2 regions of the Halopseudomonas sp. genome follow, and region 2 is predicted to be linked to the other one. Evidence: predicted binding sites of a transcription regulator. Region 2 holds the regulator's gene; the other holds the start of a gene.
What was found. The regulator LexA, encoded in region 2, represses DNA repair genes until DNA is damaged. The targets are predictions, from matches to a motif close to CTGTNTNNNNANACAG.
Positions count from the first base shown of each region.

Region 1: imuA (translesion DNA synthesis-associated protein ImuA) is a predicted target of LexA. The motif match lies at 7,145-7,160, and genes of this name have one in related genera.

Region 1 is NZ_JAYPMU010000003.1:148,381-163,991, forward strand. Features, by position in the region: gene accA (acetyl-CoA carboxylase carboxyl transferase subunit alpha) at 1-452, shown strand, start outside; gene tilS (tRNA lysidine(34) synthetase TilS) at 453-1,784, shown strand; gene AAFM31_RS03730 (CTP synthase) at 1,916-3,544, shown strand; gene kdsA (3-deoxy-8-phosphooctulonate synthase) at 3,566-4,411, shown strand; gene eno (phosphopyruvate hydratase) at 4,464-5,753, shown strand; gene AAFM31_RS03745 (septum formation initiator family protein) at 5,852-6,082, shown strand; gene ispD (2-C-methyl-D-erythritol 4-phosphate cytidylyltransferase) at 6,079-6,777, shown strand; gene imuA (translesion DNA synthesis-associated protein ImuA) at 7,179-7,790, shown strand; gene AAFM31_RS03760 (DNA polymerase Y family protein) at 7,798-9,207, shown strand; gene AAFM31_RS03765 (error-prone DNA polymerase) at 9,183-12,287, shown strand; gene AAFM31_RS03770 (enoyl-CoA hydratase/isomerase family protein) at 12,278-13,336, opposite strand; tRNA gene AAFM31_RS03775 (tRNA-Met) at 13,520-13,596, opposite strand; gene AAFM31_RS03780 (MBL fold metallo-hydrolase) at 13,674-14,543, opposite strand; gene AAFM31_RS03785 (OprD family porin) at 14,607-15,611, opposite strand, start outside.
Region 2 is NZ_JAYPMU010000001.1:147,622-163,232, forward strand. Features, by position in the region: gene nagZ (beta-N-acetylhexosaminidase) at 1-318, opposite strand, end outside; gene AAFM31_RS00705 (L,D-transpeptidase) at 368-856, opposite strand; gene AAFM31_RS00710 (TetR family transcriptional regulator) at 913-1,581, opposite strand; gene lexA (transcriptional repressor LexA) at 1,794-2,402, shown strand; gene sulA (SOS-induced cell division inhibitor SulA) at 2,413-2,901, shown strand; gene AAFM31_RS00725 (hypothetical protein) at 2,968-3,213, opposite strand; gene AAFM31_RS00730 (DUF6586 family protein) at 3,286-3,786, opposite strand; gene topA (type I DNA topoisomerase) at 3,798-6,419, opposite strand; gene AAFM31_RS00740 (DUF1653 domain-containing protein) at 6,513-6,725, opposite strand; gene fadA (acetyl-CoA C-acyltransferase FadA) at 6,808-7,983, opposite strand; gene fadB (fatty acid oxidation complex subunit alpha FadB) at 8,014-10,161, opposite strand; gene AAFM31_RS00755 (universal stress protein) at 10,680-11,117, shown strand; gene AAFM31_RS00760 (ATP-binding cassette domain-containing protein) at 11,182-13,104, opposite strand; gene AAFM31_RS00765 (transglycosylase SLT domain-containing protein) at 13,304-15,235, shown strand; gene AAFM31_RS00770 (chemotaxis protein CheV) at 15,286-15,611, opposite strand, start outside.

The DNA.
Region 1 (15,611 bases), on a different contig from region 2:
TTGATGCCGAAGAGCGCGGTCAGAGTGAGGCCATCGCCTGGAACCTGCAGGTCATGTCGCGTCTGAAAACCCCAATCATCGCTACCGTTATCGGTGAGGGTGGTTCGGGCGGTGCGCTGGCGATCGGGGTCTGCGATCACCTGATGATGCTGCAATACTCCACCTACTCGGTGATCTCGCCGGAAGGTTGTGCTTCCATTCTCTGGAAGAGCGCCGAGAAAGCGGCTGACGCCGCAGCGGCCATGGGTATTACCGCCGAGCGTCTGAAGGAGCTGGGACTGGTCGATACCCTGATCCCCGAGCCGCTGGGTGGCGCGCAGCGCTCACCGCAGGAAACCGCCGAGCGCATCAAGCAGCAGCTGGTTGCACAACTAGCCAAGCTTGACGAGCGCACGCCCGAGCAACTGCTGGAAACCCGCTACCAGCGGCTGATGTCCTTCGGTATCCAGTAAATGCTGACACCGCAGGGGCTGCGCGAGCAGCTCGGCTCCTGTTTGGGCGCCCCGGCCTGGTGGCTGGGGTTGTCCGGTGGTCTGGACTCCATGGTTCTGCTTGAGCTGCTGGTCCAGGCTCGCCAACTCTGCGATCTTCCTCCGCTACACGTTATTCATATTCATCACGGGCTGCATCCCGAGGCTGACACCTGGGCGGCGCATTGTCAGCGGGCCTGTGACGAGCGCGGCGTGCCGCTGAAAATCGTGCGAGTGCGTGTGGAGCCGGGTGCGAGTATCGAGCAGGCTGCGCGTGATGCGCGCTACGCCGCTTTCTCTGACATCTTGCCGAACGGCGCCGAGTTGTTGCTGGCGCATCACGCGGATGATCAACTGGAAACCATGCTGTTTCGGCTGCTGCGCGGCACCGGTGTGCGCGGTCTGGCGGGCATGCCGCGGCGACGCCAGCTGGGGCGTGGCTGGTTGTCCCGGCCACTGCTGGACGCATCGCGTGCGCAGCTGGCGAGCTGGGCGCGGCAGCAAGGTCTGCAATGGATCGACGATCCGGCCAATCAGGATGCGCGCTTTGCCCGCACGGCGCTGCGCCACCAGTTGCTGCCGCAGTTGCGGGATGCTTGGCCGCAGGTCGATCAGAGTCTGCTGCGCCTGGCGGATCATGCCCGAGAAGCAGGCGAGTTGCTCGACGAGCTGGCACTGAATGATCTGCAGGCTGCCGCCGTGCGGCTTGAAGACCCTTGGTTGCAGGTGTGGCCGAGTCTGTTGCTGGCGCCGGTGCTCGAATTATCGTTGGCCAGGCAGCGCAACCTGCTGCGCTTCTGGTTGCGGCAGCAGGGTGTATTGATGCCCGATCAGCGGCACCTCGATCAATGGCTGCAGCAGTTGGCAGCCAGTAGCGATGCCCAGCCGCAATTGCAGTTGGACGGTCGGCGACTATACCGTTCGTCAGATCGTCTATGGCTGGTTGAGAGTGGTTGGCCTGCGCGGGGAGAAATGCAGGCGTGCCTGCCGGATCTTCAGCAGCTGCTGGTGGCTGGCAATGGGGCGCTCTGTTCTGCGCCATCAAACGGCGGCTTGCGGCCTCCCGGGCCGGATGGCTGGCAGGTAGCCTATCGTCAGGGCGGGGAGCAGATAAAGCTGCCTGGGCGGCCTACTCAGTCGGTCAAACAGCTGCTCCAGCAGGCGCAGATTCCAGCCTGGCTGCGTCCTTCAGTGCCGTTGCTATACTCAGGCGGCGAGCTGGTTTCGGTGGCAGGGCGGTGGAATGCCGAGCAGGCTCTGGTGGACGGGACACAGAGTGGTTTTAGGGTCAGTTGGAAGCCTGTTTCGGATTGAGCAAGCGGGGCCTGTCTGGTATCCTGACTTCCCATCTTGACGAGACTTTGGCTGACCCTTCAGGTCACCTTTGACTCCCTTCGAATTCCTCGCGGTGCAAACCGCTTAACTGTTCAATCTATGGGTTTTTCATGACGCGCTACATCTTCGTCACGGGTGGTGTTGTTTCTTCTTTGGGCAAGGGTATCGCCTCGGCGTCCCTCGCGGCGATCCTCGAGGCGCGTGGTCTGAAGGTCACCATGCTCAAGCTGGATCCCTATATCAACGTGGATCCGGGCACCATGAGTCCCTTCCAGCATGGCGAAGTCTTCGTGACCCATGATGGCGCGGAAACCGACCTCGATTTGGGTCACTACGAGCGTTTCGTCAACGCGACCATGACCCAGAACAACAACTTCACCACTGGCCGTGTCTACGCCGACGTGCTGCGCAAGGAGCGCCGTGGTGATTATCTGGGTGCGACCATTCAGGTCATTCCGCACATCACCGACGAGATCAAGAGCCGCATCATCAAGGGTGCTGGCGATGCCGACGTGGCGCTGGTCGAAATCGGCGGTACCGTGGGCGACATCGAGTCCCAGCCGTTCCTGGAAGCCATCCGCCAGCTGCGGGTGGAAGTCGGCGCCAAGCGCGCGATGCTGATGCACCTGACTCTGGTGCCCTACATTGCCACCGCTGGCGAGACCAAGACCAAGCCGACCCAACACTCGGTGAAGGAACTGCGCTCCATCGGCCTGCAGCCCGATGTGCTGATCTGCCGCTCCGATCATCCGATCGATCTGTCTTCGCGCCGTAAGATTGCGCTGTTCACCAACGTGGAAGAGCGCGCGGTCATCGGTCTGGAAGACGTCGACACCATCTACAAAATCCCGTCCGTACTCCATGCCCAGGGCCTGGACGACTTCGTCGTCGAGCGTTTCGGTCTGGAGTGCGGTCAGGCAGACCTTTCCGAGTGGGACCGTGTGGTTGACGCCAAGCTCAACCCCGAGCACGAAGTCACCATCGCCATGGTCGGCAAGTACATGGAACTGCTGGATGCCTACAAGTCGCTGATCGAAGCGCTCAGCCACGCCGGCATTCAGGCACGGACCAAGGTTAACGTGCGTTACATCGACTCTGAAGACATCGAGCAGCAAGGCACCGGCCTGCTGGATGGTGTTGATGCCGTTCTGGTCCCGGGTGGCTTTGGCTCCCGTGGTGTCGAGGGCAAGATCACTGCCGTGCGTTACGCCCGCGAGAACAAAATTCCGTATCTGGGCATCTGCCTGGGTATGCAGGTCGCGGTCATCGAGTACGCCCGTAACGTGTTGGGCTGGAGCGATGCCAACTCCACTGAATTCGACAAGACTTCCGGTCATCCGGTTGTCGGTCTGATCACCGAGTGGCAGGACGCTTCCGGTGAGACCGAGCTGCGTACCGAAGCCTCCGATCTGGGTGGCACCATGCGCCTGGGCGCGCAGGAGTGCACGCTGGAGCAGGGCTCCAAGGCCTACGACTGCTACGGCAAGGACGTGATCGTCGAGCGTCATCGCCACCGTTATGAGGTCAACAACAACCTGCTGCCCGACCTGCAGGCTGGCGGCCTGAACATCTCCGGTCGTTCCGGTGACGGCGCACTGGTTGAGGTGGTTGAGGTCAAGGATCATCCGTGGTTCGTAGCGTGCCAGTTCCACCCGGAATTTACCTCCACACCGCGTTACGGCCACCCGTTGTTCAGTGGTTTCATTGGCGCCGCGCTGCGTCAGCACAAGAACGGCTGAGATTAAGGAAGAAGCTGGCTTATGGCACAGAAAATCGTGCGCGTTGGTGACATCGAGATGGCCAACGACAAACCCTTCGTTCTGTTCGGTGGCATGAACGTACTGGAGTCGCGTGATCTGGCAATGCAGATCTGCGAGCGTTACGTCGAAGTCACCAGCAAGCTGGGGATTCCCTATGTGTTCAAGGCCAGCTTCGACAAGGCCAACCGCTCGTCGATCAACTCGTTCCGCGGCCCCGGCATGGAAGAGGGGCTGAAGATCTTCGAAGAGATCAAGCGCACCTTCAACGTCCCGGTCATCACCGACGTGCACGAGCCCTACCAGGCTGCGCCGGTTGCCGAGGTCTGCGACATCATTCAGCTGCCGGCCTTCCTGTCCCGGCAGACCGATCTGGTTGTGGCGATGGCCAAGACCAATGCCGTGATCAACATCAAGAAGGCCCAGTTCCTCGCGCCGCAGGAAATGAAGCACATCCTCACCAAGTGTGAAGAGGCGGGCAATGATCGTCTGGTGCTGTGCGAGCGGGGTTCTTCCTTCGGTTATAACAACCTGGTAGTCGACATGCTTGGCTTCGGCATCATGAAGCAGTTCGAATACCCGGTGTTCTTCGACGTGACCCACGCCCTGCAGATGCCAGGCGGTCGCAGTGACTCGGCCGGCGGTCGTCGTGCCCAGGTTACCGATCTGGCCAAGGCGGGCATGAGCCAGGGCCTGGCGGGTCTGTTCCTCGAAGCACACCCTGATCCTGATAACGCCAAGTGCGATGGCCCCTGCGCCCTGCGTTTGGACAAGCTGGAGCCGTTCCTTGCCCAGTTGAAGGCCCTTGACGAGCTGGTCAAGAGCTTCCCGGTTCTGGAAACGGCTTGAGCCGCGACCGCTTTCACCCGATTGACCCGATATACGGAGCTAGCAAGTAAAGATGGCAAAAATCATTGATATCAAGGGCCGTGAGGTTCTGGACTCGCGCGGTAACCCGACCGTTGAAGCTGACGTAATCCTGGAAGGCGGCATCATGGGCAGCGCCTGCGCTCCTTCCGGCGCGTCTACCGGTTCGCGCGAAGCACTGGAACTGCGTGATGGCGACAAGAGCCGTTACCTCGGCAAGGGCGTGCTCAAGGCCGTCGCCAATATCAATGGCCCCATCCGCGAGCTGCTGGTTGGCCGTGATGCCACCGCGCAGGCTGAGCTGGATCGCGCGATGATCGAGCTGGACGGTACTGAAAACAAGGCTACTCTGGGCGCCAACGCTATCCTGGCTGTCTCCCTGGCCGCTGCCAAGGCGGCTGCTCAGGCCAAGGGCGTGCCGCTGTATGCGCACATTGCCGACCTGAATGGCACTCCCGGCGTCTACTCCATGCCTGTTCCGATGATGAACATCATCAATGGTGGTGAGCACGCCGACAACAACGTCGACATTCAGGAGTTCATGGTTCAGCCGGTTGGCGCCAAGAACTTCGCTGACGCGCTGCGCATGGGTGCGGAAATTTTCCACCACCTGAAAGCGGTTCTGAAGGCACGCGGCCTGAACACTGCGGTGGGTGACGAGGGCGGTTTCGCGCCGAACCTGGCTTCGAATGAAGACGCTCTGGCGGCCATCGCCGAAGCTGTTGCCAACGCCGGTTACACCCTGGGTGACGACGTTACTCTGGCGCTGGACTGCGCTTCCAGCGAGTTCTACAAGGACGGCAACTACGACCTGGCTGGCGAAGGCAAGGTATTCAGTGCGGAAGGTTTTGCCGACTACTTGGCGGGCCTGACCCAGCGCTACCCGATCATCTCTATCGAAGACGGTATGGATGAGTCCGACTGGGCTGGCTGGAAAGTCCTGACCGACAAGATTGGCGAGAAGGTGCAGCTGGTCGGTGACGACCTGTTCGTCACCAACACCAAGATCCTCAAGCGCGGCATCGACGAGAAGATCGGCAACTCCATCCTGATCAAGTTCAACCAGATCGGTTCGCTGACCGAGACCCTGGAAGCGATCCAGATGGCCAAGGCTGCCGGCTTCACCGCCGTTATCTCGCACCGCTCTGGCGAGACCGAAGACAGCACCATCGCCGATCTGGCTGTAGGTACTGCTGCCGGTCAGATCAAGACCGGTTCGCTGTGCCGCTCCGACCGCGTTTCCAAGTACAACCAGCTGCTGCGTATCGAAGAGCAACTGGGTGGCAAGGCGCCCTATAAGGGTCGCGCCGAGTTCCGCGGCTGATCGGTCTGGCGGGTACGTGTGAGCGTACCCGCCGTTCCTAGACGGGAGCATCTGGCTTGAAATGGCTCTGGATCATTGCGCTGTCGCTGTTGGCGGCGATGCAGTACCGACTCTGGGTCGGTGAGGGTAGTCTTGCCCACGTTTCCCAGCTCAAGCAGCAGATTGCCGAGCAGCAGCGCGAGAACGAGCAGCTGCTGGAGCGCAATCGGGTGCTGACCGCTGAAGTCATCGAACTCAAGCAAGGTCTGGAAACCGTCGAAGAGCGTGCCCGCCGTGAGTTGGGCATGGTCAAGCAGGGCGAAACCCTGTTCCAACTGAGCGACCAATGAGCGTCGCTACACCTGATTTCTGGGTTGTTCTGCCCGCCGCCGGCGTCGGCGCGCGCATGCAGGCAGATCGTCCCAAGCAATATCTCCTCTGGGGTGAACGTACCCTGATCGAACACACCCTGGCCTGCTTCCTGGATCAACCGGGACTGCGTGGGCTGGTGGTTTCCCTGTCTGCTGATGATGGCTGGTGGCCGACGCTGCCCTGTGCCCGGGACACGCGGATTACCCGCACAGTCGGCGGACGCGAGCGGGCCGACTCGGTGCTCAACGGGCTCATTGCGCTGCGTGAGCTGGGCGCGGCTGATGACGACTGGGTGCTGGTGCACGACGCGGCTCGTCCTAATCTCACCGATGGCGACCTGCACAAGCTGCTGAGCACGCTGGCGAGTGACCCGGTTGGCGGACTGCTGGCAGTGCCGGTACGCGATACCCTCAAGCAGATTGGCCCGGATGGCCGCGTTACTGCAACGCCGGATCGCAGCCAGTTCTGGCAGGCCTACACGCCACAGATGTTTCGCCTCGGGCCCCTGCAGCAGGCACTCAGTGATGCGCTGGCGGCCGGGGCGCTGATTACTGATGAAGCCTCGGCCATGGAGTGGGTGGGGCAGGCGCCGCTGTTGGTTGAGGGGCGTGCTGATAATTTGAAGATTACTCGTCCTGAGGATCTGGAGTGGTTGCGTCAGCGGGGTAATTGATCTCGCGTTGCCGTTTTATCCCTGAATCCCCCGGGGAACCCGACTACGTGGCCCTTCGGGTTCGCTGCGTTGCTCGGGCTGACGGGGGCCGGCAGAACTCGTCGCTGCGCTCCTCAGACATGCTGCCGTCCTATTTCCCGTCAGCCCTGCGCTACTCGCCCGCGTAAACGGGACGAACCCGTCGTGCACACTCCACCGTACAAGTATTAGTCAACCTTCCTGGCGTGAAGCCTTTTCGTGCTACCCCGGAATCCCGCGATAGCAGCATGCCGTTTCCTATGGTTTTGATTCCTGTCCGCCCTAGTCTTGAACGCCGTTTGTCGTGCCCGTCTGTTTGCAATTGACCGATACCATGCGAATAAATATGCTGTACGCATATACAGTATTTTTCAGAGGTTTTCATGGGCGCGGTCGTTGCACTTGATCGGTTGCTGGAGACGCGTCGCGTCTGGCGCGGGCGTCAGCAAAGTGAGCCGGTTGCCGAGCAGCCGACCGGGCATGCGGTGCTGGATGCGCTGCTGCCCGGTGGTGGCTGGCAACTGGCCGCGCTGAACGAGATTCTGCTGGGCGCTCCCGGTAGTGGCGAGTTGCAGCTGCTGTGGCCGCTGCTGGCGCGGTTGACTCAAGCCGGTGAACGGGTGGTGCTGGTCGGTACTCCGGCGATTCCCTTTGCGCCTGCCTGGCAGGCGGCAGGGGTGGTGCTGGCGCAGGTCTCGTTGTTGCAGGTCAGTGGCGCCGAGCGGCTGTGGGCGGCGGAGCAGTGCCTGCGTTCAGGTAGCTGCGGCGCGGTGCTGTGCTGGCCCGAGCACGCGGATGACCGCGCCCTGCGCCGCCTGCAGGTGGCGGCTGACAGCGGCCAGACGCTGGCCTTTGTGTTGCGCGACCGGCGTACGGCGGACAATCCCTCACCGGCGGCGCTGCGGCTGTTGCAGGAGCGTGAGCCGCGGCGGTGGCGGGTGCTCAAGTGCCGTGGCGGGGTGGCGCCTGCGCGGCCTGTATCGATTTCGCAGTGAGGCCGTCATGCGCTGGCTTTGCATTCTTTTTCCCCAGCTGGCACTGGATGCGGTGCTACGCAGCCGTGAGGATCCGACTGTGCCGTTGGCGCTGCTCAGTGGGCCGCCGCAGCGGCGGGTGCTGCAGGCGGTTAACGAGTCGGCCCGTGCACAGGGGTTGCGCTCGGGTCAGAGCCTGACCCAGGCTCGGACGCTGCTGGAGTGCTTTGATACGGTCGAACACGACCCGGCGCAGACCGAGCACTGGCAGCAGTTTCTGGCTAGTTGGGCGTATGGTTTCAGTGGTCATGTGAGTCTCGACTTCCCCCGTACCCTGTTGCTGGAGGTGGCCTCCAGCTTGCGTCTGTTCGGTCCCTGGCCTGATCTGGAGCAACGCCTGCGCGCCGAGCTGCAAGCGCTGGGCTTTCAGCATCGACTGGTGCTGGCGCCCAACCCGTTGGCAGCAAGGGTGCTCGCCAACGTCGCGGACGGCCTGGCGGTGGACGAGCAGGCACTGCACGCCGAGCTGCAGCGCCTGCCGGTGGCGCGCAGCGGTTTGCCGGGCGAGCTGATCGAGAGCCTGCAGCGCATGGGCTTGCGTCGTCTGCAGCAGGTGCTGGAGTTACCCCGTGACGGCCTAGCCAAACGCTTTCCGCCCCAGTTGCTGGCGCATCTTGATCAACTGCAGGGGCATCACCCGCTGGCGCTGAGCTGCTATCAGCCGCCGGATCAGTTTCGTCAGCGCATTGAGTTTAACTTTGATGTTGAGTCGAACTCCTCGCTGTTGTTTCCGTTGCGGCGTTTGATTGGTGATCTTGCGACCTTTCTGGCTGGGCGGGACTGTGGGGTACAGCGCTTTGTGCTGATTCTGGAGCACCGCCGTCAGGCTGCCACCGAGCTGCCGGTTGGCTTGTTGGGAGCTGAGCGCGACGGCGAGCGGCTGTTTGAATTGGCACGCGGCCGACTGGAGACGCTGGAACTCGCCGCGCCCGTGCAGGCGCTGACACTGCTGGCTGAGGATCTGCCGCGCTTTGTACCTGCTGCAGCCGAACTGTTCAGTAACCGCCCGCAGCAGTCGCAGAGCTGGCTGCAGGTCTGTGAGCGGCTGCGCGCTCGACTGGGTGACAAGGTGGTACAGCCGCTGGCGGCGGTGGATGAACACCGCCCCGAGCGCAGCTGGCTGGCGCAGGAGCGGGGCGATGCCGCCGCGCGCCCAGCCGGGCCACGCCCCGGCTGGCTGCTGCCCGAACCGGTACTGCTCAATGACCTGTTCCCACGGGTACTGGCTGGGCCTGAGCGGATCGAGTCCGGCTGGTGGGATGGCGACGACGTGCGGCGTGACTACTACCTGATCGAAACCCGTGATGGGCGTCGGGCCTGGGCCTTTCATACCGCAGGGCGCCCGGGTCCGTTCTGGGTGCATGGGTGGTTCGGATGAGCCTGGGTTACGCCGAACTGCATTGCCTGTCGAACTTCAGCTTTCAGCGCGGGGCGTCCAGTGCGCAGGAGCTGTTTGCCCGCGCGCGGCAACACGGCTATGACGCTCTGGCGATCACCGATGAAGCCAGCCTGGCCGGGATTGTCCGTGCCTGGCAGGCGGCGCAGGACAGCGGTCTGAAACTGATTGTTGGCAGCGAAATTCAGCTGGAGAACGGCCCCAAACTGGTCTTGCTGGTCGAGAGCCTGACGGGCTATCAGCGCCTCTGCCGTTTGCTGACTGTTGCTCGCCGGAGGGCTGGGAAGGGTGAGTACTGTCTGCGGCTTGAGGATCTGAGCGGTGCACTGGATGGTTTGCTCGGGCTCTGGTTGCCGCGCCACGGCCAGGATGAAGAGCATGGCAGGCAACTGCAGGCGCTGTTGCCAAACCGTTTGTGGCTGGCGGTCGAGCTGCACCGCGGGCCGGATGATGCGCGCAAGCTGGACCAGTTGCAGGGGCTGGCGGCGCGACTTGGCCTGCCCTGTGTGGCCAGCGGTGACGTGCACATGCATGTGCGTGGGCGGCGGGCGCTGCAGGACACTCTGACCGCGCTGCGTCACCACTGCACGGTGATGGAGGCGGGCAGTCGGCTGTTTGCCAATGGCGAGCGCCATCTGCGCAGCCTGTCGGCGTTGGCGGCGATCTACCCGCCTGCGCTGCTGGAGGAAAGCCGGCGCATTGCCGCCCGCTGCCAGTTCGACATGGGCGAGCTGCGCTATCAGTATCCGCGAGAACTGGTGCCGCAAGGGCATACCCCGTCCAGCTGGTTGCGCGAGCTGACCTGGCGCGGTGCCGCCTGGCGCTGGCCAAACGGCGTCAGTGACAAGGTGCGAACGCAGCTGGAGCATGAGCTGGCACTGATCGCCGAGAAGGCGTACGACAGTTACTTTCTCACCGTGCAGGACATCGTCGCCTTCGCCCGTGGGCAACGCATTCTTTGTCAGGGGCGTGGCTCGGCAGCCAACTCGGCGGTGTGCTTTGCGCTCGGCATTACCGAGATCGATCCGGACCGCAGCAACCTGTTGTTCGAGCGCTTTATCTCCCGTGAGCGCGATGAGCCGCCGGATATCGACGTGGATTTTGAGCACGAGCGGCGCGAGGAGGTTATTCAGTACATCTTCCGTCGTTATGGCCGCGAGCGAGCGGCGCTGACGGCGGTAGTCACTCGCTATCTATCGGCGGGTGCGGTGCGTGATGTGGCGCGCGCGCTCGGGCTGCCGCAGGAGCAGATTGATCAGCTCGGGCGTTGCTGCAGTCGCTGGAGCAAACAGCTGCCCAGTGCCGAGCGGCTGGCCGAGGCCGGGTTTGATGTGAACAACCCCTGGCTGCATCGGGTGTTGACGTTGGCGGGTGAGCTGATCGGCTTTCCGAGGCACCTGTCGCAGCATCCGGGCGGCTTTGTCATGTCAGATGCGCCGCTCGATACCCTGGTGCCGGTCGAGAACGCCAGCATGGCCGAGCGTACGGTGATCCAGTGGGACAAGGATGATCTGGATGCGGTCGGCATGCTCAAGGTCGATGTGCTGGCGCTGGGCATGCTCAGTGCGCTGCGCCGCTGCTTTGACCTGCTGCGCCAGCACCGTGGGCGCGATCTGACGCTGGCGAGCATTCCGCCGGATGACGCGCCGACCTACGAGATGATCAGCCGCGCCGATACCGTCGGCGTGTTCCAGATCGAGTCGCGGGCGCAGATGGCGATGCTGCCGCGGCTGCGCCCGCGTTGTTTCTATGATCTGGTCATTCAGGTTTCCATCGTGCGCCCCGGGCCGATTCAGGGCGACATGGTGCATCCCTTTTTGCGCCGTCGAAACGGCGAGGAGGCGGTCGACTACCCGTCGCCGGAGTTGCGCAAGGTATTCGAGCGTACCCTCGGAGTGCCGTTGTTTCAGGAGCAGGTGATGGCGCTGGCGATTGTTGCTGCCGGCTATACGCCGGGCGAGGCGGATGAGCTGCGTCGCTCGATGGCTGCCTGGAAGCGTCACGGCGGGCTGGAGCATCATCGGCAAAGATTGACCGCAGGCATGCTCGCGCGCGGTTACAGTCAGGCATTTTCCGAGCGGATCTTCGAGCAGATCAAGGGCTTTGGCAGCTACGGCTTCCCCGAGTCCCACGCGGCCAGTTTCGCGCTGCTGAGCTATGCCAGCAGCTGGTTGAAGTGTCATGAACCGGCTGCCTTTACCTGTGCCCTGATCAACAGCTGGCCGATGGGCTTCTACAGTCCAGACCAGTTGCTGCAGGACGCTCGTCGCCACCAGATCGAGATTCGGCCGGTGGATGTGCGCTACAGCGATTGGGACTGCTCGCTGGAGGCGGTTGAGTCAGCGGCAGCGCAGCCGGCCATTCGTCTCGGGCTGCGGCAGGTAAAGGGCCTGAGTCGAGGCGATGCTGAGCGATTGCTGCAAGCGCGGGCTCAGCAGGATTTTGCTGATGTCGCTGATCTGGCCCAGCGTGGTGGATTGAGCAGCCGTGCTCAGGCCCAGCTGGCCGACGCCGGTGCGCTGCGTGGGCTGGCAGGCAATCGTTTCCGTGCGCGCTGGGCGGTGGCTGGGGTTGAACCGCAGCTGCCGTTGCTGCAGGCGCAACACGATCAGGCCGAAAGCCCGGCGGTGATTCCGCAACCATCGGTAGTGGAAGATATGGAAGCCGATTACGCCAGCCTCGGTACCAGCATGGGCCCGCATCCATTGGGGTTGCTGCGTGAGCGGCTGCGCGAGCTGGACTGCCGCAGTTCGCGTGAGCTGCTGGCGCTGGCGCCGGATCAGCCGGTGCGGGTGGCCGGATTAGTGGTTGGCCGTCAGCGTCCGCAGACCGCCACCGGGGTGACCTTTGTCACCTTGGAAGACGAGTTTGGCATGATCAATGTGATCGTCTGGAGTGACCTGGCCGAGCGGCAGCGCTCTGTACTGCGCGGCTCACGACTGCTGGAAGTGCGCGGGCAGTTCGAGGCGCGTGATGGTGTGCGTCATGTGATCGCCCGGCAGTTGCATGACCTGACCGGGCTGTTGCAGAAGCTGGATGTGCGCAGCCGGGATTACCGCTGAAAGCCGTCGAAGAAGGCCTCGACCATTGCCGTATCAAGCTGGTCGATATGCGGCGGTTGCCAGCGCGGCTGCTTGTCCTTGTCGACGATCAGCGCGCGCACGCCTTCCATAATGTTGCCTTTCTCGAACCATTGGCGGCCGATGTGCAGTTCCATGGCAAAGCAGTCGGCCAGCGGCAGCGAGCGACCGCGCAGCAGCATGGCCTGGGTCACGGCCATCGCCAGCGGTGAGCGGTTGTCGATGATTTCGATGGTGCGCTCGGCCCATGTGCTGAACTCGGCGCGCTGTTCGCTGGCCAGTGATGAGCGGATCGCAGCGATGTCGGGTTGCGCAAAGTGCAGGTCAATGGCTGGTTGCAGCGCCTTCAGTTCCGCCTCTGGCAGCGCGCAGTCAGCCAGCGCAGCGACCTGATCGCCCAGGCTGCCGTCCGCCGGGTTGAAGCTGTCGATCAGGGCTTCCAGTTCGCTCAGCCTGGCGCTGCTGATGCACAGATCGCCAAGACCCGCGTAGAGGGCGTCGCTGCTGCCAACGTGGTTGCCGGTAATACCGAGATACATACCCAGCTGACCCGGCAGGCGAGACAGGAAGTAGCTGCCGCCTACGTCGGGAAAATAGCCAATCGCGGTTTCCGGCATGCCGAGCCGTGAGCGCTCGGTCAGCAGGCGGATGCTCGCGCCTTGCGCCAGCCCCATGCCGCCGCCCAGTACAAAGCCGTCCATCAGCGCCAGGATTGGTTTCGGGTAGGCATGGATGTAGGCATCGAGGTCGTATTCTTCGGTGAAGAAGGTTTCCGGCTCGTGGTGGCGGCCAGCCAGATAGTTGTCATACATGTAGCGGATGTCGCCGCCGGCGCAGAACGCGCGTTCACCGGTGCCGCGCAGCAGCACCGCCTCGACCTGGGCGTCGCTTGCCCAGCTTTCCAGCTGACGCTGCAGCAGGCGCACCATCTCCAGATTCAGTGCGTTCAGCCCGGCTGGACGGTTGAGGGTGAGCTGGCCAATACGGCCCCGGCGCTCAATCAGCACCAGCGGGGCGGTTGTCTCCGACATACGAGTCTCCATCAGGCGAAACAGTGGCGCGACAGAAGGGCGTGGCCGCGCAGCGAGATATCGAGCCGCAGTATAGGGGAGTGGGTAGGGGAGAAAAATGCGCGAGAGGCAGGGCCTGACAGCATGAATGTCAGGCAATAAAAAAACCGCTGATCGGGGTTAACCAATCAGCGGTTTTGAACCTGGTTGCGGGGGCAGGATTTGAACCTACGACCTTCGGGTTATGAGCCCGACGAGCTACCAGACTGCTCCACCCCGCGTCAGAGGTCGCCATTCTACGGATTCACGGATGGCTGTCAAGCAATTGAACGAAAAAGATTTTTTTATTTTCGCGGAATCAGTTTTCGAGGCCCTTCACACTCGGCTGCGGGTTGCTGACGGTGTAGCGTCCGTTGTCCGCATCGCGGCTGACACAGGCCATGGCGACGTCCGGATCATGGGTGAAAACCAGCCTGCCGTTAACCGCAATCAGACTGTCGAGCAGGGCTTCCTTTTCCTCGATCAGGGTTTCCGGGAAGCGGTCGTAGCCCATGGTGATCGGCAGGTGCACCCAGGGTGCGCCAGGGATCAGGTCGCCCGGAAACACCACCGGGCCGTCGGGCATGTCGATGATCGGGATCATCAGGCCCGGCGTGTGGCCGTCACTGAAACGCAGGCGCCAGTCTGGACCGAGGGTCTTCGATTTCTTGCCGTCGTCGACCAGCTCCAGACGACCGCTGTCTTCCAGCAGGGTCAGCAGCTCAGGAATGAACGAGGCCTGATCACGTGGGTGTGGCCGCCGCGCCCGTTGCCAGTGACGCTGGCCGGTGACAAAGGTGGCGTTGGGGAACAGCAGCTGCGCCGGCTGGCCTTCCTGCCAGGCGCTGAGCAACCCGCCAGCATGGTCGAAGTGCAGGTGGGTGAGCACCACCACGTCGATGTCGGCGTCGGTCAGGCCAATCTCGGCCAGGCTGTCGAGCAGTACATGACGGTCTTCGACAACACCGTAGCGGGACTTGAGGTTTGGTGGGAAGAAAGCGCCGATGCCTGTTTCGACCAGAATATTACGGTCGTCTTCCTGCACCAGCATGGCCCGGCAGCTTAGCGCGATCCGATTCTGATCATCGGTTTCGACCCAGCGGGACCAGAGGGCCTTGGGCGCGTTGCCGAACATGGCGCCGCCATCCAGGCGTTGACTGTTGCCTTCCAGTGTCGTGATTGTGCGCATGGCTGATCAATCCTGTGTTGGGTGTATGGAAGAGGCGACTTTGGGGTCGCCTCTCGTCCGGCATCAAAGGTTAAAGGTGTAGCCGATGATCACGCGGTTTTCGTCGATGTCGCTGGCGAAGGTGCTGCGATAGGTTGCGTTGCGCCAGTGCAGCGAGAGGTTCTGCAGCGGGCCGCTCTGCACGGTATACATCAGATCGCTGTTGCGTTCCCATTCGCGGCCACGACTATTCGCGAGCTCGATATTGCTGCCATGGGTATAGCGATTCATCAGCTTGAGGCCGGGCAGGCCCAGCTCGGCAAAGCTGAAGTCGTGGCGCAGTTGCCAGCTGCGCTCATCGCGGTTGGCAAAGTCGTTGATCTGCACCAAATGCGTGAGGAAGGGGTCGGTGCCGCTCAGGTAGGCAAAGCCGGTGTGGCCTTCCATCTGCTGATAGCTGCTGGTGAACTTGTGCATGCCCGCTTGCCACGACAGGGTGGCGCTGCTCATGCGGTTGTCGATGTTGCTGCGGCCTGCGTCGTTGCTGTCGGCATAACGCAGGTTCAGCGCCAGTGTGCCAGCGCCCAGCGGCTGACTGTGGTTGAGCACCAGATAGTGCTGGCGGTAGATTGACTGCAGCTCGCCGTAGTGATAGCTGAGCTTGGTCGCGTCGCTGACTGCCCAGTTGGCGCCGGCAAAGTCGAAGGCATCGCTGTCCTGCCTGCCGGTCACCACCACGTTGCGGGCGCCGCCCTGTACCGGGCGCATGTCCTGATAGTCGGATGAGTCGCGCAGGTTGATGGCATCAAAGCGGCCGAGTTCCAGCTGCAGGCTGTCGCTGCCCTGTGCCTGCAGCCAGCCACCGCGGAAGCTTTGCGGCAGCAGGCGGCTGTCGTTGTGCATGGCCACCGGCAGCGTCGGGATCAGGGTGCCGACGCGCAGCAGGTGTTCATCCAGCTTGAGTTTCGCGGTCAGGCCGAGTTCGCTGTATTCGTCCATCGCGCGGCTCTCACTGGTGTCGCGCTTGAGGATGCCGGTGCCGGTGCGATCAGGACTGGAGTCCAGCTTGATGCCGAGCAGGCCGATGGC
Region 2 (15,611 bases):
ACCGCAAGCGAGCATCTCCGTCGCCATAACCCAGGCCGCCGCCTGGGCGACAGACTCGACACGGCCGTCGTCAACCGCAGCCACATCCGCCAACGCCGGCAAGCGCAGTACGTCGCGGCGCAAGCGCTGGACCCGCCCACCTTCCTGGTCAATCGCAATCAGCATGTCCGGACGCTCCTTGCGGATTGAGCGCACGAGCTCAGCAACCTGACGGGGCGACTCGGTATTGCGCGCAAACAAGATCAAGCCGGCGACTTCCGGTTGACGCAACAACTGCCGATCCTCTGCTTCCAGCCAAAGGCCAGGCAGATCCAACATCAAGGCACCCTGTTTCAATATTACTTCTCCTGAATACGGTAACGCGCCCTCAAAGCGCATCAATCTGAACGCTACAACCGACCGGTGTGCGTTCGAACAGTTCCAGCATGTCGGCATTGCGCAGACGGATGCAGCCATGAGAAAGCGGCTCACCCATCGGCTGATCGTCACCAGTACCATGCAAATAGATATAGCGGCGCTGGGAATCGACCCGACCACCACGATTGAATCCGACCTGCTCGCCGCAGAGCCAGAGAATACGCGTCAGGATCCAGTCCCGTTGCGGGAACCGATCCGCCAACGCTTGCGACCAAATCTCGCCAGTAGGACGCCGGCCGATAAACACCGCACCCAGCGGCAAACCATCGCCAATGCGCGCACGCACGCGGTGGGCACCGCGCGGCGTACATCCGGACCCCTCCTGCTCGCCAGGCCCGTTAAGTGCAGTAGAAACGATATAGCGACAGACCGGCTCACCGGCGCGGTAGCCGATTAGCGTCTGATCGTTCAGGGAAATATGGATATGATCAAGCTGCATGTCACCTCCGGCGCTGCGCACACCTTAGCGGACAGCGCAGCGCAGGTAAATGCAGCCTAGAGTGCCACCACTTCGGGGCTCGCAAGCGCAGCGCTTTCAGCGCGCATGCCTGCGGCCAGGAAAGGCACCATCAGGCGCAAGACATCATCTACGGGACGAGGCTCGCCCAGCTCGGCTTCCGCAATGGCCCGCAGCGCCTTCATGCTCGACATGGTGAACGCTGCACTACCAAGCATAAAGTGCACGCGCCAGAACAACTCCTGCGGAGGTATGCCCGGCACCGCACTGACCAGAAGTTGCATATAACGCTGAAATACCTTGCCATACACTTCACTGAGGTATTTGCGCAAATGGCCTTGGCTCTGATTGAATGCCAGACCAAGCAAGCGCATGAAGGTAGAAAGGTCATTACCACTACGCGGCTTCACTGCTAGCGCCTGATGCACCAGCATCTCCAGCAGAGCCTCGAGCGTCAGCGGCGTGTCCTTGTCCCGCGACTCACGCAAGTCCAACTCTTTCTCAAGGCTGCTGACGAATGGATCAAGGAAGCGCACGAATACCGCTTGAATCAGCGCCTTCTTCGACCCGAAGTGATAGTTAACGGCGGCCAGATTTACGCCCGCCTTGCTGGTGATAAGGCGCAGAGAGGTTTCAGCAAAACCTTTTTCGGCGAAAAGCTGTTCAGCGGCGTCAAGAATTCGCTTGACCGTGTCGGACTGCGCCATGCGCTCCCCCAGTGAGACAAACAATCGTTTCAAACATACGTTTAAAACGAATTTAGTGTCAACCCCAAGCCTGCTCCCCGCGCCAATCAGTCGCGCCACTCTCCCACTCCTTTATCAATCCGCTCAAGTAAACGGCATCAACATTGGGGGTTGCCGAGACAAAACAACTGTATATAATCCCAGATACTGGATAAAAACACAGGCTAACCGCGATGCAGAAACTAACCGCGCGACAACAGCAGGTTCTGGCATTCATCAAGGAATACATGGACAGCAATGGCTATCCGCCGACCCGGGTCGACATCGCCAAAACCTTGGGCTTCAAATCGCCCAATGCCGCCGAAGACCACCTGCGCGCGCTAGCCCGCAAAGGCGCAATCGAGATGATCCCCGGCGCATCCCGTGGCATCCGACTGCCAGAGTCAGAGAACGAAGCAAACGATGATCAGTTACCAGTAATCGGCCGGGTCGCCGCTGGCGCGCCCATCATGGCACTGGAAAACATCGAAGATCATTGCCGCATATCCCCCGACTTTTTCACCCCGCGCGCCGACTACCTGCTGCGCGTTCAGGGAGAAAGTATGAAAGACATCGGCATCATGGATGGCGACCTGCTGGCCGTGCACCGCACCAGCGAAGCTCGAAATGGCCAAGTCATCGTCGCGCGCATCGGCGAGGAAGTGACCGTCAAGCGCTTCCAACGCCAGGGCCGCAAAGTGTCGTTGATTGCAGAAAATCCGGACTTCAAGCCAATTGAAGTCGATCTCGCAGAACAGGAACTTACCATTGAAGGTTTAAGCGTCGGAGTTATCCGCCGCTGAGGAGCTGATCATGCAGTACGCCCGCACCGAGCAACAGACCCTGACTCAGACTGACCTGTTTCATAACGCCTTGATGGCGACACGTCTCAAGCACCACGCCTTCGAGCAACCCGTTCACGCCAGCCCGCAAGAGGATGAGCCGGACGGCAGCTACAGCGAGATGACGCTGCAAGGCAGCGCCCGTCAATGCTTGCAGTGGCTGGCTCCGGTATTGCGCGAACTAAGCCAGAAGGACTGCCGCCGCTGGCTTACGCTGATCGACCCGCCTGCCTCGGTTAGCCAACAGTGGCTGCGAGGGGCCAACCTCGACCCTCAGCGCATCATGATTGTGCGCTCCAAGGCTGGCATGGATAGCCTTAAGCTCTGCTGTGACCTGCTCAAGATGGGCGGCAGCCATACCGTCGTCAGCTGGCTCGACCGCGACAGCTGCGTAGCCCCTCGCCTCGAGCGTGCGGCGCAGGTCGGTCGCTGCCAGAGCCTGAACGTTCACCTTGGCTGAGAGCAGATACAAAAAAGGCCAGCTAGCTGCTGGCCTTTCTGGTGCTCATGGCACGTCCAAAATCACTTAGTGCAGAACGCGACTTTCAGGAATAACCTCGTCGTCGCCATCGTCCTCATCCATCATCTGACCCGCTGCCTGCATACCAGCGCTGATCATTGCCTTGGCAACTTCGATATAACTTTCCTGCAGATACTCGCGCGCATCGCGGGAGAATTCGATCACCACCAACGGCTCACCTTCTTCGTCGGAACGGCGCAGAGCAACCTTGCCGTTGGCGAGCTCGACGATTTCAAGGAAGGGTGAAGGCATTGCGGAGATCTCCTGTCTGAACTGCGCGCAGTGTAACACAGCGCCGCATTCAGGGCATCCGCGATCCCGCCGTCACCACTCCTGCATGCCGTCCCGATAGGCCCGTACGCGACGGGAAATTTCCTGCAACGCCTCCTCCGCCTGCCCGCTGGTCCATTCGGCGACAGGAGTAGCACTGGTAGCAATCAGAGAGTTGGTCGAGTTATCGACAGGCTGCGGCGGCGCCTGCAGGCGTTGCCAGGCAGCAATAACACCCGCGAGCCAAGTTTCCGAGTTGTCGGCCAACTCGGTCAACTCAGCCAATTCAGGGCCGGGAAAACGCGTCACCACGGAGGGAATCAACACGCCCTCCACATCACGCGCATCGACCAGCGGCCAGCGGTAGCGATCCGCAACCTCATGAATCAGCGCCAGAACACCCCGATACAGGTGAAACACCGCATGCTCACGATGGTACTGCGCCTGCGTCAGCGCATCGATCGCATCACTCTGCTCCGCCTGCTGCCAGGATTCGATAGCCCGGCGAGCAAAGTACAACGCCTGATTGGTGCGGGTATAGACTTCGTTAGCCATGGTTGCCTGCCTTACCGCTTGGCCTTCTTGCTGCGACCGTCATCCACCGACCACCGCTTGCCATCATGGAATGCCCGCCATCCTGTGGGCTTACCCTCAACCTCGGTCTGCACATACTGCTCTTTAGTCTTGCGACTATAGCGCACGACGGTCGGATTACCGTCCGGATCAGCCACTGGCGCATCGAGCAGGAAATGATACTTCGGATCGATCTCCGACTTGTGCGGAATCAACTCCTTGACCAATGGCGCCCGAGTTTCCCGGTTTTTCGGGAACTGGCTTGCCGCCAGGAACAGGCCGGAGGCACCGTCACGCAGCACATAGACGTCGTCGACCTTCTCGCACTTGAGCTCTGGCATCGGCACTGGATCAGCCTTCGGCGGCGCAGCCTCGCCGTTGCGCAACAGCTTGCGGGTGTTCTTGCACTCGCTGCTGGTACAACCGAAATACTTGCCGAAACGCCCGGTCTTGAGCTGCATTTCGCTGCCGCACTTGTCGCATTCGAGCGTCGGGCCGTCGTAGCCTTTGATCTTGAACTGACCCGCTTCAATCTCAAAACCCGAACAGTCCGGATTGTTACCACAGACGTGCAACTTGCGCCGCTCGTCGATCAGGTAACTGTCCATGGCGGTACCACAAATAGCACAGCGGTGCTTGCCACGCAGTACGCGCGACTCGCCCTCTTCATCATCCGCTGCCACCTCGTTGCCCGGCACCAGATTGATGGTCGCCTTGCAACGCTCTTTCGGCGGCAGCGCGTAGCCGGAACAGCCGAGAAACACACCGGTCGAGGCGGTGCGAATCATCATCGGCCGACCGCAGTCCTGGCACGGGATGTCGGTCAGCGTGGGCTGATTTGCGCGCATGCCCTTGTCTTCGCCAGACGCAGACGCGGCACCCAGCTTGGCACTGAAATCGGCGTAAAAGTTGTTCAGCACCTGTTTCCAAAGCACCTCACCGTGAGCCACGTCATCCAGCGACTCTTCCATCTTTGCAGTGAAGCCATAATCCATCAGGTTCGGAAAGCTTTCATTCAGGCGCTCAGTGACGATGTCGCCCATCTTCTCCGCATAAAACCGGCGGTTGTTGAGAGTGACGTAGCCACGATCCTGAATCGTCGAAATAATCGACGCGTAAGTGGATGGGCGACCGATACCGCGCTTCTCCAGCTCCTTTACCAGGCTCGCCTCGGCGTAGCGCGCCGGCGGCTTGGTAAAGTGCTGCTTGGGATCCAGGCCCTGCAGCGCCAGAACGTCATCGACCTTGATCTCCGGCAACACCTCGTCTTCGCCACCCTTGCCCTGCTGCGGCATCACACGGGTATAACCATCAAACTTGAGAATACGGCCCTTGGCACGCAGCTCAAACTCGCCAGCAGCCACCTGGATACTGGTCGACAGGTACTTGGCCGGCGTCATCTGACAGGCCACGAACTGACGCCAGATCAGCTCGTACAGGCGCTCAGCATCGCGCTCCATACCCTTGAGGTCGGTCTGCTTGAGCTTAACGTCGGAAGGACGGATTGCTTCGTGCGCTTCCTGCGCTCCTTCCTTGCTGCTGTACAGGTTTGGCTTCTCCGGCAAATAGGCTTCGCCAAAGTTGCTTTCGATATAGCCACGCGCCATCGCAATGGCGTCCGCCGACAGATTAGTCGAATCGGTACGCATATAGGTGATGTAACCAGCCTCATAAAGACGCTGGGCCATCATCATGGTTTTCTTGACGCTGAAGCCCAGGCGCGTGCTCGCAGCCTGCTGCAGCGTTGAGGTGATAAAAGGCGCGTTGGGGCGCGAGCTGGTCGGCTTGTCCTCGCGCTTGACGGCCTTGTACGCCGCTTTTTCCAGCACAGCCAACGCCGCGTCAGTCTGCGCTTTGTTGGTCGGACGGAAGGTCTCACCGTTCTGTTTTACCACCTCAAAGCGAACGCTTTCAGCTTTGGGCGTATTGAGGCGCGCATGAACTTCCCAGAACTCTTCTGGTACAAAAGCACGGATTTCACGCTCACGGTCAACGATCAGCTTGACCGCTACCGACTGCACACGGCCAGCCGACAGGCCACGGGCAATTTTCTGCCACAGCAATGGCGAGACCATGTAACCCACTACGCGGTCGAGAAAGCGACGCGCCTGCTGGGCATTGACCCGGTTCATATCCAGCTCACCGGGTTCGGAGAAGGCCTCCTGAATGGCCTTCTTGGTAATTTCGTTGAACACCACGCGCTTGTAGCGCGAGTCGTCGCCGCCGATGCTCTCGCGCAGGTGCCAGGCGATGGCTTCCCCTTCGCGGTCCAAGTCCGTTGCGAGATAGACGGTGTCAGCATCCTTGGCCAGACGACGCAATTCGTCGACGACCTTCTCCTTGCCGGGCAGGATTTCGTAGTGCGCTTTCCAGTCGTTCTCAGGATCGACACCCATGCGCTTGACCAACTGGGCTCGCGCCTTCTGCTGCTTCTCCTGCTCGCTGGCGGCGACCTTACGGCCACCCTTGGGTTTGCTTTCGGTCTTGCCACTGCCGCTGGTGGGCAGGTCGCGAATATGGCCGATACTCGACTTCACCACATACTCGTTGCCGAGATACTTGTTGATTGTCTTGGCCTTGGCTGGCGACTCCACAATGACCAGTGCTTTTCCCATGGATACTTGTTTTCCTGACCCGAACTGAACTCGAAACTGGCGACTCAGCCACATCGCTCGGCAGATTGCCGGATGGACTGGAGGGGCCAGAGCCTACACGTCTTCGCTGATAAAGGTAAAGCGCGGATGTGACTCCCCGTCAACCTCAACCACTTCATTGAACATGGCCAGCGGCCTTACCCAAAGATCGAACTCGCCATACAGCGTTCGATAAACAACCAACTGCTCCTCGGTCTCAGAGTGCCGCGCCAGACCAATGACTTGATAGTCCTTTCCTTTATAGTGCCGATAGCGCCCGGGACGCATTGTTGAACCTCCTCTGCCCACTGACAGCATCAATAAAAAAGCCGAGGCACAAGGCCTCGGCTTCCTGTAACACCTACTGACTTCAGACGCGCTCGAAGACCGTGGTGATACCCTGACCCAGACCAACGCACATGGTAGAGATACCAATGGTGCCGCTGTTCTGTTTCATGACGTTCAGCAGGGTGCCGGAGATACGCGCACCGGAGCAGCCAAACGGGTGACCCAGGGCGATCGCGCCGCCGTGCAGGTTCACCTTCTCGTCCATCTTGTCCAGCAACTTCAGGTCTTTCAGGACCGGCAGAGCCTGGGCGGCGAAGGCTTCGTTCAGTTCAACGAAGTCGACGTCATCCATGGTCAGGCCAGCGCGCTGCAGCGCCTTCTTGGTGGACGGAACCGGGCCGTAACCCATGATCGCCGGATCAACGCCCGCAACCGCCATGGAACGGATGACAGCCAGCGGCTCCAGACCCAGGGCCTGAGCGCGTTCGGCAGACATCACGATCATGCAGGAAGCGCCGTCAGTGATCTGCGAGGAGGTACCCGCAGTAACGGTACCGCCTTTCGGGTTGAACGCCGGACGCAGGGCAGCCAGGCTTTCCAGAGTGGTCTCCGGACGAATGGTTTCGTCGGTGGTGAACACTTTCAGGAAGCCGTTCTCGTCGTGGCCTTCCATCGGGATGATTTCATCCTTGAAGTTGCCTTCGACAGTGGCCTTGTGCGCCAGACGGTGAGAACGCTCACCGAAGGCATCCTGCTGCTCGCGGGTGATGCCATGCATCTTGCCCAGCATTTCAGCAGTCAGACCCATCATGCCGGACGCCTTGGCGGCATACAGCGACATGGCCGGGTTCGGATCAACACCGTGCATCATGCTGACGTGGCCCATGTGCTCGACACCACCAACGACGAACACATCACCGTTACCGGTCATGATCGCCTGAGCGGCGGTGTGCAGTGCGCTCATCGACGAACCGCACAGGCGGCTGACAGTCTGCGCAGCACTGGTGTGCGGAATCGGGGTCATCAGCGACGCCATGCGCGCGATGTTCCAACCCTGCTCCAGGGTCTGGTTTACACAGCCCCAGATCACATCTTCAACTTCTGCCGGATCGATCTTCGGGTTACGTGCCAGTACGCCAGTGATGAGGTTGGCGGACAGGGTTTCAGCACGCACGTTGCGATACATGCCGCCCTTGGAACGGCCCATCGGGGTGCGGCCGAAATCGACAATTACGACGTCTCTCGGATTCAGGCTCATAGATTTACTCTCGCTCTGTACGTTCCGCGGTTAACCGAAGAATTTCTGACCGTTCTTCGCCATTTCACGCAGCTTTTCAGTCGGTGCGTACATGGCGCCGAATTCGGCGTATTTGTCAGCGATGGCGACGAATTCCGCCACGCCGATGGTGTCGATGTAACGCAGGGCGCCACCACGGAAGGGCGGGAAGCCGATGCCGTAGATCAGACCCATATCTGCGTCAGCCGCGGACTCAACGATGCCGTCTTCCAGGCAGCGTACAGTTTCCAGACACAGCGGAACCATCATGATTTCGATGATTTCCTCGTCGGTCAGCTCGCGCTGCTCCAGAACCACTTCTTTCAGCAGTTCGTAAGCCTTCGCATCAACCACCTTCTTCGGCTTGCCCTTCTTGTCCATCTCGTAGGCGTAGAAGCCGCTACCGGTCTTCTGACCCAGGCGGCCAGCGTCATACATGACGTCGACAGCGGTGCGGGTCTTGTCAGCCATGCGATCCGGATAGCCTTCAGCCATGACGTCACGGCCGTGATGACCGGTGTCCATGCCGACAACGTCCATCAGGTAAGCCGGGCCCATCGGCCAGCCGAACTTTTCCATGACCTTGTCAACGCGCTGGAAGTCCGCGCCCATGCCGATCAGGCGAGCAAAGCCACCGAAGTACGGGAACAGAACACGGTTAACCAGGAAGCCGGGGCAGTCGTTGACGACAACCGGCGTCTTGCCCATTTTCTTGGCGTAAGCGACGGTAGTGGCAACAGCCTTGTCGCTGGACTTCGCACCACGGATAACCTCAACCAGCGGCATCATGTGTACCGGGTTGAAGAAGTGCATGCCGCAGAAGTTTTCCGGACGCTTGAGCGCCTCGGCCAGGTACGTGATGGAGATGGTCGAGGTGTTGGAGGTGAGGATGGTGTCTTCACCAACCTGGCCTTCAACCTCGGCCAGCACCGCGTGCTTGACCTTCGGGTTCTCGACAACCGCTTCAACCACCAGGTCAACTTCCTTGAAGTCGCCGTAAGACATGGTCGGACGGATAGCGTTCAGCGCCTTGGCCATTTGGTCGGGCTTCATGCGGCCCTTGGCAACGCGGCTGCCCAGCAGCTTGGACGCTTCGTCCAGACCCAGCTGAATGCCTTCCTCGCGGATATCCTTCATCAGGATCGGCGTGCCCTTAACCGCAGACTGGTAAGCGATACCGCCACCCATGATGCCTGCGCCAAGTACGGCAGCCAGCTTCACATCGCCAGCTTCCTTGTCGTACTTCTTGGCCTTGTGCTTGAGCACCTGGTCGTTCAGGAACAGACCTACAAGGCTGGCAGCAACCGAGGTCTTGGCCAGCTTGGCAAAACCGGCAGCTTCAATTTCCAGCGCCTTTTCGCGACCGTGGTTAGCCGCCTTCTGGATGGTCTTGATCGCTTCAACCGGTGCCGGGTAGTTCGGACCAGCCTGGCCAGCAACGAAACCTTTGGAGGTTTCAAACGCCATCATCTGCTCGATGGTGTTCAGCTTGACCTTTTCCAGCTTGGGCTGACGCTTGGCCTTGTAGTCCAGCTCGCCAGCGATGGCGCGCTTGATGACGTCGATAGCAGCGGCCTTGAGCTTGTCGTCAGCCACTACAGCATCGACAGCACCGATTTTCAGAGCCTTGTCTGCACGCTGCTCAGCACCGCCACAGATCCACTCGATGGCGTTGTCCACACCGATCAAACGCGGCAGACGCACGGTACCGCCGAAGCCCGGGTAGATACCCAGCTTGACTTCCGGCAGACCGATTTTTGCGCTTGCGGCCATGATGCGGAAGTCAGCAGCCAGACACATTTCCAGACCACCACCCAGCGCGATGCCGTTGATGGCAGCGACAGTGGGTACATTCAGATCTTCGAATGCATTGAAGATTTTGTTGGCTTCCAGGTTACCGGCAACCAGATCTTCTTCCGGCAGCTTGAACGTGCCTACGAATTCGGTGATATCGGCACCGACGATGAATACGTCCTTGCCGCTGGTGACAACAACACCGGTAACATCGGCATTGTTCTGGATGGCCTCTACCGCCGCCTGCAGCTCGGACAGAGTGGCGCTATTGAACTTGTTGACCGACTCGCCCTGCAGATCAAATCTGAGCTCGACGATGCCGTCTTCAAGGCCTTGAACCGTGATGGCTTTACCTTCGTAAATCATCAACTGATCTCCACGCTATGAAAAGCACATGAGAAACACCGGCCAGCCGCGTGCCTTTGCCGACACGTCAGCCCACCAGTGTCATGAACGATCCCGATAATCGGGTGATACGCTGAATCAAAAATTCATACGACCGTTTGATTCGGTGCGCACACCTTCTGTGAATTCGCCTCTATTGTCAATTGGGAGACGTGGCACAAGGCCAAACAAAACCACGCTAAAACCACGTAAAAATAGAACAAACACCTTAAAAAACAAACAGATAACAAAAACAGAAACACCCAACACAATGCGCCAACTTTATCAGTAGCACGCCCGAGAACGGCGCATTGAGTGAGCGCACGCACCACCGAAGAGCAGACAAATAAGCCCAGACAGGTGACTGTTAGCACCCTAGGATCAGCGCTATGCTTATTCACAAGACTTTGGCTGGCAGCCTGCAGGATAGAGCATAGAAACGGGCTGCACGCAGCTCTCCAAGACTGCTAGTATCGCTGCAAAAAAAGGAGAAAGAGCCAATGCTGTACAAACACGTGCTGGTAGCAGTAGACCTGATTGAAGAGTGTCGCGCTGTCGCCGACCACGCATTGCAGCTGGCCAATGCCCTGAACGCCAAGCTTTCCCTGCTGCATGTAGTGGAGCCACTGGCAATGGCCTACGGCGGAGACGTGCCGATGGACCTGTCCATGCTGCAACAGCAGCAGTTCGAACAGGCGAAAGAGCGGATGCAGCTGTTTGCTGCCGACTACGGCTTGCCGGAGGAGCAATTGCAGATCGCCTTCGGCCACCCCCGGCAGGAAATCCACCGAATCGCTACCGAGCAGGACTGCGACCTTATCGTCGTCGGCAGTCACGGCCGCCATGGTCTGGCTCTGTTACTGGGGTCCACTGCCAACGACGTACTGCACGGCGCACCCTGTGACGTCATTGCCGTTCGCCTTGGCAAGAAGAGCTGAGCTCCCTTCCCACCCAGACCACAGAGGGTGGGCCGAAGCTACGGCCCACCCTGTACTGCCCTGATTAACCGCCAGCCATATCCTCAAGCTCGGCCCAGCGCTCCATCGCCGCATCCAGCTCGGCCTGCTTGGCCTCAACCGCCGCCAGCACTGGCGCAGTAACCTCATGTGACTGCAGATAGAACTCAGGATCACCGACCTGCGCCTGCAAGGCATCCAGCTCGGCCTCCAGCTTTTCCAGCACGGCAGGCAGCCCATCCAGCTCACGCTGCAACTTGTAGCTGAGTTTGGTCTTGCCAGCTGCCGCCGGCGCCGCCGCAACCGGCTCGGGGGCAGACGCAGCAACTGGCGCGCTCTGCGGCTGTGCTTTCTCACCCCACTCCGCCAGCTGATCCACACTGCCGCCCTGGCGCAACCAGTCCGCATAACCACCAACGTACTCGCGCACCCGCCCTTGCCCTTCAAACACCAGGCTGCTGGTCACCACGTTGTCGAGAAACGCTCGGTCGTGGCTGACGATCAGCACAGTGCCATCGAACCCGGCGAGCACCTCTTCCAGCAACTCGAGCGTTTCCACATCAAGATCGTTGGTCGGCTCATCGAGCACCAGCATGTTGGCGGGCTTACTGAACAGACGCGCCAGCAACAGGCGTGCGCGCTCACCGCCAGACAATGCCTTTACCGGGGTTCGCGCCCGCTCCGCAGAGAACAGGAAGTCTCCCAGGTAACTGATGATGTGCCGACGATCGCCATTGATCTCGATAAAATCGCGCCCTTCGGAAATGTTGTCGATGACCGTCTTTTCCGGGTCCAACTGATCACGCAACTGGTCGAAGTAAGCGACTTCCAGCCGGGTACCACTATGAATCCGGCCACTGGTCGGCTGCAGCTGACCCAGCAGCAGCTTGAGCAGCGTGCTCTTACCCGAGCCGTTATTGCCAATCAGGCCGATGCGATCGCCACGAATCACGTTCAGCGACAGGTCACGCACCAGCGGCGACCGATCCGGCCACGCAAAATTGACGTTCTCCGCCTCGATAACCCGCTTACCTGACGCCTCGGCCGTTTCCAGCTGAAAGCTGGCTTTGCCCTGGCGCTCGACGCGTTGAGCACGCTCCTCACGCATGGCCTTGAGGGCACGTACACGGCCTTCATTACGGGTCCGACGGGCCTTGATGCCCTGGCGAATCCAGACCTCCTCCTGAGCAAGCTTCTTGTCGAACAACGCGTTGGCCGTAGCTTCAGCAGCCAGCTGCTGCTCCTTATGCTCAAGGAAACTGCGGTAATCGCCCTGCCAGTCGATCAACTGGCCACGGTCCAGCTCCAGAATCCGGGTCGCCAGTGCCTGCAGGAAGGCACGGTCGTGGGTAATAAACAGCACCGCACCACGGAACTCCAGCAGCACCGATTCCAGCCACGCAATGGTATGAATATCCAGGTGGTTGGTCGGCTCATCCAGCAGCAGCACATCAGGCTCGGCCACCAGCGCCTGCGCCAGCAGCACCCGGCGGCGCCAGCCGCCGGACAATTCAGACATCTGCTTGTCAGCCGGCAAGCCCAGACGGGTCAGCGTGGTATCAACCAACTGGTCCAGTCGCCAGCCGTCTTTGGCCTCCAACTGCACCTGAACCTTCTCAAGACGCGCCAGCTCGGCGTCACCCATCTCGCCGGTGATCAGGTGATGGTAATCGGCAAGCAGTTCACCCACGCCAGCCAAACCCGAGGCAACCACGTCGTAGACCGTCTTGTCATCAGCAGCAGGCAGTTCCTGCGGCAGCTGACCGATCTTCAGCCCCGGAGCAAACCAGATTTCCCCCTCGTCCGGCACCTGCTCACCAGTCACTAGGCGGAACAGGCTGGATTTGCCTGCGCCGTTGCGTCCAATCAAGCAGACCCGTTCGCCACGGTCGAGCTGAAAGCCGACCTTGTCGAGCAACGGATTGAGCCCGTAGGCCAGCGAAACATCGGAAAACGAGAGCAGCGGCATAAATCACCTGTTGGCTATCAAGCCGGACATTCTACCCTTTGCCGAGGCGCCCGATAACCGCTACACAGCAATTAACAAAAGCGCCCCTTTGCCGCCATCAACCAAACCGCTAAGCTGAGCAGACAGCTTTGTCGTCCGTCGCGTTCGCGACGAGCAGCTGACGTTCAACTGCACCACGCCGCCCTGCGGCAGGATCATCATGCGCATCCACATCCGTTCAGTAGTTTGCCGTACCCTCGTAGCCGCGTTATTGCTGCCGGCCCTTGCTCAAGCCAGCGGCCGCATCGAAAGCCAGCGACTGGCCTATGACCGCGCGCTCAGCAGCATCGAAAAACAGCAGTGGGACCAGTTCCGGCAACTGGAACCGGGCCTGCGTGACTACGTTCTTTACCCTTACGTACGCCAGGCCTACCTGAGCCAGACCTTCGCTACGGCCTCCGACAGCGACCTGGCCGACTTCGTCGACAAACACAGCGACCTGCCATTCGCCGCACGTCTGAAAGACCGCTGGCTGACCCGCCTGACAAGCGAAGGTAAGTGGAACCTGTTCGATCAGCACTACCTCGAAGCCGACCGCAACGCCAGCCAGGACTGTCGCCGCGCCATGCACCAGTGGGACCTTGGCGATCGCACCGGCGCGATGCAGCAGGCACAGGCGCTCTGGACCGTTGGCCGCTCCCAACCCAACGCCTGCGACCCACTGTTCGAGCGCTGGCGTGCCGCCGGGGGCCTGACCGACGAGATCGTCTGGCAGCGCATCCGGCTTGCCCTGCTGTACCGTCAGGACGCCCTTGCGCGCTACCTGGCCAAATTAGTGCAGCAGAACCAGGCCCTCGCAACCCTGTTTGTCGATACCGCCACCCAGCCAACCAAGCTGCGCGACACCGCTCGCTACCGCAACCTGCCGAGCAAGCAGATGACCGACATCGCCACCGTCGCGTTGCGCCGCATGGGTCGTGATGACGCCAGCGGAGCACTCGGTCTGTGGCCCGACTACAAGGACCTGCCCTACAGCGAAGAGGATCGTCTCGCGATCACCCGCGATATCGGCGTGCGCCTGGCCAAGAAGGTCGACCCCGCTGCCCTGCCCTTCATGGCTGCCAACGATCCCCAGATGAAGGATGACGAAGTCAGCGAGTGGCGCGTCCGTCTGGCGCTTCGCACCCGCCAGTGGGATACCGCGCGCCAGCTAACCCAGCAACTCCCAGCGTCGCTGGCGCAACAAAGCCGCTGGCAGTACTGGCGTCTGCGCAGCACCCAGCTATCGTCCAGCGCCGCCGGCGAACTGGTCAGCGAATACAAGTCGCTGGCACAGGAGCGGGATTTTTACGGCTTCCTCGCCGCCGAGCGTGCTCGCCAGCCTTACGCCCTGAATCACCAGCGCGCGAGCGTCGCCGACGATGTCATGCGCAGCGTGCAACAGGACCCGGGCATCTTGCGCGCTCGTGAGTTCCTCAACCGCAACGATGTCATCAGCGCACGCCGCGAGTGGTACCACGCCGGAGAGCGATTCAATCGCGAGCAATTGATTGCCCAGGCGGTGCTCGCCAACGAAATGGCCTGGTACTTCCCGGCCATCCGCGGCATCAGCCAGGCGCAATACTGGGACGATCTGGATATCCGCTTCCCGATGGCCTACCAGCAACCCATTCAGGATCAGGCCCGAGCGCGCCAGATAAACTCCACCTGGGTCTACGCCATCACGCGCCAGGAAAGCGCCTTTATGGCCGACGCCCGCTCCCATGCCGGCGCCATGGGCCTGATGCAGCTGATGCCAGCCACGGCGCGCGAGACCGCACGCCGCTACGCCATACCCTATTCTGGCAACGCGGACGCACTGATCCCTGAACGCAACATCGCGCTCGGCGCAGCCTACCTGTCAGGGCTGAGCCAGCAGTTCAGCGGCAACCGGGTACTGGCCTCTGCCGCCTACAACGCCGGCCCAGGACGAGTACGTCAATGGACTCGCGGCATGGGCAGCCTGCCGGCAGACGTCTGGATTGAGGCGATCCCGTTCGACGAGACCCGCAAGTACGTGCAAAGCGTACTGAGTTATGCCGTTATCTACGGCCAGAAACTCGGCATCCAGCAACCGGTCATGGAGCAGCATGAGCGCTATCTGGAGCCATAAAAAAGGCCTCTTGCCGCGCAGGCAAGAGGCCTTTTCATTTGAGCCAGCGATCAGGATTCCAAACGCTGCAGTCGGGTGCGTACGGTTTCCACCAACTGGTCGGGCTGAAACTTGGAAAGAAAGCCATCACAGCCAACCTTCTCAACCATCGCCTTGTTGAAGTTACCGGACAGCGACGTGTGCAAGACTACGTACAGGTCTTTCAGACGCGGATCCTGACGAATTTCAGTCGTCAGGCGATAGCCGTCCATCTCGGGCATCTCTGCGTCGGTGATCACCATCAGCAGCCGCTCATTAATATCTTCACCCGCGTCAGCCCACGCCTTGAGCATCTTCAAGGCTTTCAGGCCGTCGGTTGCGACATGCAGCTTGAGGT